Regions from separate parts of the Desulfosporosinus youngiae DSM 17734 genome, predicted to be linked through region 1. Evidence: riboswitches for the same ligand, from Rfam matches in the RefSeq annotation. Region 1 holds a riboswitch; the other holds the start of a gene.
The links. Region 1 has a riboswitch for cobalamin ahead of DESYODRAFT_RS20980 (energy-coupling factor ABC transporter permease). Riboswitches for the same ligand answer to the same signal wherever they lie in the genome.

Region 1 (4,575 bases):
GTGCATTTTGGAGCAGGAATATTAGCATCTACCCAATCAAACAATTCATGGACACTATACACCGTCAACCCTGTATGCGGGTTGTTTCTTTTAATGAAAATAATCTCTATCCCCAACTCTAAGGCAGCCGAGACTTTCGTATCAGTTCCGCCGGCGGACCCGCTATCACGGGTCAAAAGAATATCTGCTCCATAGAATTTAAGAGATACTTTATTGACCTCTTTAGAAAATTGTCCTTGCATAGCAATGATATTCCTAGGCGATATACCCATATTCTGGCATTTCTGAACCAAACGGCCCTCCGGCAGAACCCTGACAACGATACGGGCCAATCGAGCAAAAGGACTTCGGACGATGCTTTCCAATTGGTGACTTCCGGTCGTAACAAAAACTGTTACCAGCCGTCCTTTTTCTTGATACAAAGTACCTACGCGGTCTTCCAATTGGATCAGTGCTTCCTCCCAATTATTCACTGAATATATTAAGGGGCTGACAGGAACGATTGTCTCAGGTCTTTCTAAGCGAAGATAAGGAATATCCTGCTCTTCACACCATTGGCGCAGATGGGCAAACTTCACACTGCTGGAAGGAGGACTGGCATCAATGACCAATGAGGGTAAATGCAGCGAAGCCTTTTCACTCCAGGTTTGCATCCGTGTCAGCTCATACCTTCTGCTATTGAGATATTCACTAATCTCACGTGCCGCGGCCGTTTCTCCTAAAAGTAAAATCATGGCTACCTCACTCTATGCTGTTTGCTGACCGCTTTTAATCGCAATAGTTTTAAACAGATCCTCTTTTGATTTCGGCAAAGGGGCCGAAGGAAGCAGCCATCCTTTTTTGACCAACTCAATATGTGTCTCAATCAGCCAGGGAATTGTCAAATCGGCACGCTGCACAATTTCCGGCTGCAAAAATAATTCGCCGGGTAATCCTTGAGCAATGATCTCCCCACGGTACATAATGACTAACCTATCTGCCCAGCTATATGCCAGATCGACATCATGAGTCGATAGAATCATAGTCTTGCCTTGATCACTTAACTTATCCAAAAGCTGCATGAACTCTTGTGAGTGACGAGGGTCCATTCCGGCGGTTGGTTCATCAAAAATAATGACTTCCGGCTCCATAGCCAGAACCCCCGCAATCGAAACACGTTTTTTCTGCCCATAGCTTAATAAATGCGTAGGCTTATCCTGAAGGTCTTTAGTCTCTGTATCTACCAGAGCCCGTTCAACTCTCTCAATGACTTTTTCTTCTGAAAGTCCGAGATTGAGCGGACCAAAGGAGATGTCCTGATAAACACTGGCGGAAAATAATTGACTATCAGGATCTTGGAAGACTATTCCTACGTTTTTGCGTAATTCTATTAACGCTTTGTTTTTGTAGGAAATCTCCTCTCCCCGATATTTAATACACCCTGAATCCGGACGATATGTTCCGTTCAATTGCATAAATAAGGTGGATTTTCCCGCCCCGTTTGAACCCAAAATAGCTAACTTTTCACCCTTTATAATCGGTAAATTAACTTTGCGTAAAGCATTTGTACCGTCTGGATAGGAATACTCTAAATTAACTACTTCTAGTATGCACTTAGACAAACGCATTACCTCCAAAGCAAATTTAAAACGATCAGGGGAATCCCGATTATTATTATAACAAGATAATTTATAAGATCAACGGGGTATTTCGGGGTCGGGCACCTTGATTTCTCCGTAGAACACCGTTCTGACATAGAATAATACCTATAATCATAGTCACAATTGCAATAAAGTTTTTTCCGAAGGGTGAGCGTTTAATCCCTCTTACTCAAACTATGTTTACCCTTTGACAGCCCAATATAATAAAAGACAAATCCACTCCCGATCGCAGCCTGCAAAGCAAACAATAAGGATTCAATTTCACCGCTGGGCGGTTCCCAAAATGATTCAAACCAAGGGGTATAGTCAGCGTTAAGCTCCGTGATCGCTTCTGATGCCTCACCATCGGCACCGCCAAATTCTGCATCCTTTGCTACAAAAAGAGGGACGACTGCTAATAAGACTACAAATAATAGAATTATCATGTTCTTGGTAAAGAGTTTCATGCTTTAACCCCCCGTTTAATGGAAGATACGGCCTTGCCTGTAAATGCGGTTAAAACCTGCAAGTCCTTTTGGCTATAAACCATGAGAATATTAAACACCATTACCGTAAGCAGACCTTCGCTAATCGCTAAAGGAACCTGAGTGACTGCAAAAATGCCCATGAATTTAAGGATAGCGGCACTCACTCCACCTGAAGCCGCCGGAAACGCAAGACCTAACTGAATGGAGGTTGTTACGTAGGTCATTAAATTTCCTAAGCTTGCTGCCGTAAAGATCGAGAGCCATTGGGGTGCCCCCAGTTTTTTCAGGCCTTTGTAAACACCATATGAGACAAAAGGGCCTACTATTCCCATTGAAAAGGTGTTTGCTCCTAAGGTCGTTATTCCCCCATGGGCCAGCAAAAGAGCCTGGAAGATTAAGACTATCATTCCTAAAACGGTCATAGCCGCAGGTCCAAATAGAATGGCGCCTAAGCCGACACCTGTAGGGTGAGAGCAGCTGCCGGTAACTGACGGAATCTTTAAAGCGGATAGAACAAAAGCAAATGCCCCTGCCATCCCAAGCAGCATCTTCAAATTCGGATGGAGTGCCAGTGTTTTTTTAATGGAGCGTACTCCTGCAATAACAAAAGGTATCATAGCGATCCACCAGAAGGCGGCCCAGTTAAACGGTAAGAATCCCTCCATGATATGCATACCATAAGCGTTATCCGGGAAGAAGATGTATACAGCCATAACATAGATCATCAGTAAACCGATATTTTTTATCTTAGGAAGACCTTTCATATCAACAACTCCTTTTTATGTTAGACACCAATAAAAATTAAGAATTTAGCAAACTGCCCAGATAAGCTTTACCTGCCACTATACTCTTTTCCACCTCTCCTTTCTAAAAATAACGAGGCAACCAGTACATTACTGTCTTTAGACAGTAATGTACTGGTTGCCTCGAACTATACGGTCTTTTCCACTTTCAAGTCGCACTCGCATTTTGAAGCAGATCCCGCTTGAACAAGACATCTACCCGCAGGTCGGTTTCCCTCAGGAAACCACTATTTATGTTATAAACAGTTAAAGCCCTCCACGATATGGAGGGCTTAATCGACAAAAACCCTGCCACCCATCCATCGTGAGTTAAAGCAGACGAGCAGTCAGGTCTCCTGGCTTAGGTTCTTCGCCCATTGCCTCCTTCCCAAGTTTCCTCAGTGGATATGGCAATAAGCTCCCCATTTACAGTGGCGGGACCGCGCCGGATTCACACCGGCTTCCCTGTCGAATTTTTCTTACACAGAAAAATTACTGGCTCGAAGTATTTACTTTTTATAAACTTAACATGAATGTTCTTCCTAGTCAAGCACAAGTTTTCCCAATTTAGCAACTATTCAACCTCTTGAATAATCGGTAAGATCACAGGCCTGCGGCGGGTTTTTTCGTAAAAGTGCTTACTTAAAACCTCACGGATCTGGTTTTTTAAGACAGCCCATTCCGTAATACGATTCTCTCGGCAACGAGCCATGGTCTGCTTGATTTTTTGTTTAGCCTCATCTAGCATGGTCTCCGACTCACGAACATAAACAAACCCCCGCGTGACTACGTCCGGCCCTGCCACAATCGCCCCGCTCGCACGGCTTATTGTCATAACAACAATTAAAATTCCGTCTTGGGAGAGTTGCTTACGATCCCGCAGCACAATATTCCCGACATCCCCGATCCCTAAGCCATCGATCAAGACCTTGCCGGCCATAACCTTGCTGCCTAAAGCGGCACCATGTCGTGTAAACTCAACGACCCCACCATTTTCAGTGATAAAAATATTCTCTCTGGGGATACCAAGCTGCTCTGCTAATTGCGCATGTTTAATCAACATACGGTACTCCCCATGGACCGGCATAAAATACTGTGGACGGACCATACTTAGCATTAACTTTTGCTCTTCTTGGCTCGCATGTCCGGATACGTGCATTCCTTCCGCTGATTCATAAATCACATTGGCACCCAGCTTGAATAATTGATCCACCGTTTTTGCTACAGATTTTTCATTACCCGGGATGGGGCTGGCGGAAATAATCACAGTGTCTCCCGGCTGAATCGCTACATGCCGATGGTCGTGGTTCGCCATTCTAGTCAAGGCAGACATTGGTTCACCCTGACTTCCTGTCGTTAAAATACAGATTTGATTTCCTGGTAAGCCGATTATTTCATCGATATCCATTAAGGTTCCCTCGGGAATATCCAGATATCCTAATTCCTCGGCAATCCCTACTATGTTCACCATACTCCGTCCTACAACCGCAACTTTACGGTTTGTATTTACAGCCGCAGTGATAGCCTGCTGGAGCCGGTAGACGTTTGAAGCAAAACTAGCGAGAATGACACGATCCTTAGCGTTACGAAACGCTTCATCAATCATTTCTCCAACATGACTCTCTGAAGGCGTAAATCCCGCTCTTTCTACATTTGTACTGTCTGAAAGTAAACACAAGACTCCTT
Region 2 (4,575 bases), 2.4 Mb from region 1:
CCAATGACAGCCGTTACCAATCCTATGGGCAGTATGACTCCTTTTATAATGACTTTGCTTATAACAAACGCAAAGGACATTATAAAAGCACCGGTTAATGCAGAAAGGGGCATAAAAAACCGTTGATCTTCACCCACAAGCTGCCGGGCAATATGAGGGGCGATAAGACCCACAAACCCTATGGTTCCCACAAAACAGACGGCTACGGCGGTAAGCAGGGAAGTTATAAAAATGACTCTTCTTCGTACTTTAGCAGTATCTACACCTAAACTCCTCGCCTTCGTATCATCAAGAGTCATGGCGGTCAGTTTCCAGGCATCTTTATACATAATAAAAAAACATACTGCAAGTACAACCAAGACAATAAAAAACTTATCCCAGGTAGTTTTCAGCAAGCTGCCAAAATTCCAGAAAATCAAACTTTGAAGTTCATCTTCATCGGCAACATACTGCAAAATCATGGTGAGAGCACTAAAAAGAAAATTCAAGGCTATACCAAATAAAATAATAGCAGTCTTGCCGATTGAACTCTGACGGGAGAATAAGTAGATCGCCACGGCCACAAGAAGCGAGAAGACGAAAGCATTCACCGTCACTACCAGGGTATCTGAAACATGAAACAGATTTGCATTCAATATCAGTCCCATGGCTGCCCCAAAGGAGGCTGCAGCAGATATTCCCAGGGTAAAGGGACTCGCTATAGGATTGCGCAGTATGGTTTGAATTTCACAGCCGCCAATAGCCAAGGACGCCCCGATAACAACGGCCATAAGAGCCATGGGCAAGCGTATCTGCCTGATGATCATTGGGTTATGACCGTCCCCTTCACCTGTAAACAACACTCTCAATATTTCCTGAATACTTATGGAGGATGAACCCATGGAAATATTCAGGATCAGTAAGAAAGCCAAGCCAATCAGCAGTACCATGATCAAGATAACCCTTTTCTTTATCAGGCTGTTATACAGCTTTCGGTTTACACTCTCTTCAGGCCTTATTTGATATTCCATTATTTATATTACCTCGCTATATGTTTTTTCAGTAAATAAACGATGGCCAAAGGGCTCTGGAATGCTTGCTGCTTTTCCCACAGCCCTTTGCTGTATTATTTACTTATCTGAAGTACAATCTTTAAGAGTCATAAACCAGGTGGTGATATCACTGTCCAGAACCATAAATCGGTCAAAGAACTCATCGAGAACCGCGTCCGGGTCAACCTCTTTAAATTCTTCCGGATAGAATAGCTTAGCCATTTTCAGGCAGGGATAGAAAGCGTAAATCGATCTGCTTGTTGCATGGGCAAATTCGTACAGATTACCATTTTTAATAGCCGTCAAATCACGCCAGCCAATTCTGTTGAGGATATCAAATTCACATTTTTTTGTTTCTTTAATAGAATCCAGCCATCCGTCATTGGTTCCACTAAGGATAATGTAATCCGGATCAGCCTTTAGAACATACTCAGGATCAAGATTACTGCCGCCCCCGCCTGAAGCTGCAGTATCCAAAAGAAGGGCGTCGGCAATGTTATCACCACCAGCAATCCTGATAGGTAAACCCCAACCCGCAGCACTGGTTGCGGTCGATCCATAAACTTCGGAATATCCCGACTTTTCATAGTAGACTGTGGGCTTGTCCTTACGTTGGGAAAGATTTTTGGAAGCGATCAATCCGTACTGCTTATCGAGGAAAGCCGACACTTCGGCAGCCTTCTTTTCCTCCTGGAATACCTGACCAAGCAGCTTCATGGTTTGCTGAACAGACTTATCCAGATTTTTGCCGGGGACATTGATAAGAACGATGGGGATTCCTGCCTTTGTCAGCTGTGCTTCTATTTCCAGGGCGTAATTATGAGCGGACATTGCAGAATTGACAATGAGCACATCGGGATCCATAGCCAGAATCATTTCCAGGTCAAAAGGAGCATTATGGTCGGATATCTGTCCCACGTGCTCCATGTAATTACCCACACTGGGCCTGTACAGTTTCTCATATTTTTGTATGCCATGGCCACCATCCTCTCCTGAAGCCACCAGCATTTTAAAGGCATCCTTACCTTTAAGGGGTATAATATAGTCCATGACATCCATCGTACTTATGGCATAGGACGAAATCGGCAGGCCAATGGTTACTTTGCGGCCTTTAGCATCTGTTATGGTTATAGAGTCTGTAATTTCCTGCTTTACAGGCATTGCCTCTTTGTTGATTGCAGCAGTTACCTTTTCCGTTTCTTCCTCAGGCACAAGATACCCGTATTTTGAAGGGTTCTTGCCGGCAGTCTCCAATGAATTGGCAACGGCATTGATGATTCCATTGCTTGTGAGTGTAGCACCGGAAACAACATCGACAGCCAAGGACTGTGCTTCAATAATGCGTTGGGGAATTTTCTCTATGGCAATGGTTCCGATATCTTTTGTTTCGCTATTCTCACCCACGGCAATATTGGCAATTTTTCCATCTTTATCGACTTCGGTTGTTACCGTAAGCTCTCCATGATAGCCTGCTGCCCTACCCGTAAAGCTTCCCTCTGCGCTTGATGGGCCACACCCGGCGAACGAAATGAGTAACGCCATCACAAGAAATAAGGCAAGGCTGGTTTTTACTATTTTTTTCATTATCTTTTCCATTATGTTCTCCTCTCTTTTTAACTTACTTCAAAATTCGTCAATAGTGTTTTTTCTTTGTTACATTTATACCCCTCCTTATCATTCAATCAAGTAGTCTTCCTTTTTTGTTCTCTGAAGAAAACTTCGCTGGCACCCACCACACGAAGACACTGTCGACCCACGAATTAGCCCTACTTGCAGACACTGTCTTCGCACAGATTAGCCTTTTAGTTATCCTCCGGTGAGACGAAAGCTTTAGTTAACCTGTGAAAACTTTCAAATAAAAAACTCTTAGCTTCTACAATCTTTTAGAAGCTAAGAGTTGTTCAACTACTCGAGTTGACTAATCCACCTATACCACCCCTATCGCTCGTAGAGTACCTTCGGTATGTGAAAATAGGCAGGTCTTCTGGCTCAAGTATCAACATTTTTACAGCCTTCCCAGTTGCCCAGTGGCATTTTGTAAAAACTCCTCTATATACAGCGGCGGGACCGCGTGGGATTTTCACCCACTTCCCTTTTTAATCGGAAGATAACAGATATCTGCCGAAACCTATTTTTACTATTAAATTTTTCACTAATCATGTTACAGCATAATGCCAGCATTCTTCTTCATATGATCAGATCCCCGTCCATTAGTCAAAGGCTTGAACCTGAAAAGACACGATCTGCCGGTTATTCCCTAATCCTTAGGATTCAGAGCCTGATCATAAGGTTTAATATCCAACACAGGGGTATTGTCCAGCATATCCACACCTTGAAATTCGAGGCTGCTACCTTCGATTTTGGTGAACTTAACAATGGACATACCAATTCCATTTGGCCTGTTAGGAGATCTTGTGGAAAAAACCCCTAAATATTCTTGGGTTTTTCGGGAAACCGTCTTTAAACTATAACCGTCTGATTGATGGAAATAGAATAGGATAATCCCGTAGGACCCTGCCTGAATATCTTCGATGCCTTCCTGATATTCATCCAATAGTTCTATCCTTGCCTTTTGACCTGCTGCTAAAATATTTTGTCTGGGAATCTCCTTTTTTTCCTTAAAAGGGGAGCGAATATACCCTATTGGCCGCATAATAATTTCCGTGGCAACACCACCAATTATCGTTTTTACCCCTCTGTTATCCCTTCATTTACCTTGACCGCTTCTGTATTCGATAATATTATCCAACATTCTAAATAGTAATTTCTTAGTAATCTCTTTTTCTTCTTCCGTAAAGCCTTGGGACAATAGTTTGTTCAGATTTTTAAAAACCTGATGAAATTCTTTTTCAAATCCCAAAGACTTATCTGTTACATAGATCCGTTTCTTTCTGGCGTCTTTAGGATCCTCTTCCCAATAAACATAGCCTTCATCTTCCAGTTTTTTTACGGCTCTGGCCGTATTAGCTTTGTCAATATGCAGCTTCTCGCTCAGCTCTTCCTGGGTCAAGCCGTCCTCATTAAAAAGCAGCTGGGTTAAAAAACTCCACTGTCCTTTCCCGATATTATATTTTTTGATATTCTCTCCAATATATGTTTGGCTGTATCTGTAAATAGCCGAAATCGCTTTTATATAGGATCGTTTATTTTCACGTTTATCTGACATATGTCGATTTCACCTTTTCCCGAATTGTATCACGATATAGTTGCGAAAGCAACTATATCCTCTAAAAATAACCTAGCGTTTCTCTTATTTATTTCCAAATCAATTCCTCCGCTTTGGTTAATTACATTCAAATATTTCAGATCCAATTAACGATGACTATGAATTATTTGATATGCCTTATGGAAATTATTCTAGCGCAAAGTTTACTGCGCCTACTGCATGAAGCAACGTCGTATCAAATAACGGTACTGCCGAATCCTCAGGTTTGACTAATAAACCAATTTCCGTACACCCTAGAATGATTCCCAGTGCACCCCGCCCAATCAAGTCTACAATAACTCTCTTATAGCTGTCTCTTGATTCTTCAATGATCTGTCC

Region 2: linked by a shared signal. The riboswitch ahead of DESYODRAFT_RS06130 (ABC transporter substrate-binding protein) and the one ahead of DESYODRAFT_RS20980 (energy-coupling factor ABC transporter permease) in region 1 are both predicted to bind cobalamin.

The regions. Positions count from the first base shown of each region.
Region 1 is NZ_CM001441.1:4,543,994-4,548,568, forward strand. Features, by position in the region: gene DESYODRAFT_RS20965 (precorrin-6A/cobalt-precorrin-6A reductase) at 1-734, opposite strand, end outside; gene DESYODRAFT_RS20970 (energy-coupling factor ABC transporter ATP-binding protein) at 747-1,601, opposite strand; gene DESYODRAFT_RS20975 (energy-coupling factor ABC transporter substrate-binding protein) at 1,796-2,086, opposite strand; gene DESYODRAFT_RS20980 (energy-coupling factor ABC transporter permease) at 2,083-2,871, opposite strand; cobalamin riboswitch at 3,219-3,400, opposite strand; gene DESYODRAFT_RS20985 (ribonuclease J) at 3,464-4,575, opposite strand, start outside.
Region 2 is NZ_CM001441.1:1,250,164-1,254,738, reverse strand. Features, by position in the region: gene DESYODRAFT_RS06135 (FecCD family ABC transporter permease) at 1-1,010, opposite strand, end outside; gene DESYODRAFT_RS06130 (ABC transporter substrate-binding protein) at 1,110-2,627, opposite strand; cobalamin riboswitch at 2,989-3,178, opposite strand; gene tsaA (tRNA (N6-threonylcarbamoyladenosine(37)-N6)-methyltransferase TrmO) at 3,289-3,684, opposite strand; gene DESYODRAFT_RS06120 (MarR family winged helix-turn-helix transcriptional regulator) at 3,739-4,197, opposite strand; gene DESYODRAFT_RS06115 (aspartate/glutamate racemase family protein) at 4,384-4,575, opposite strand, start outside.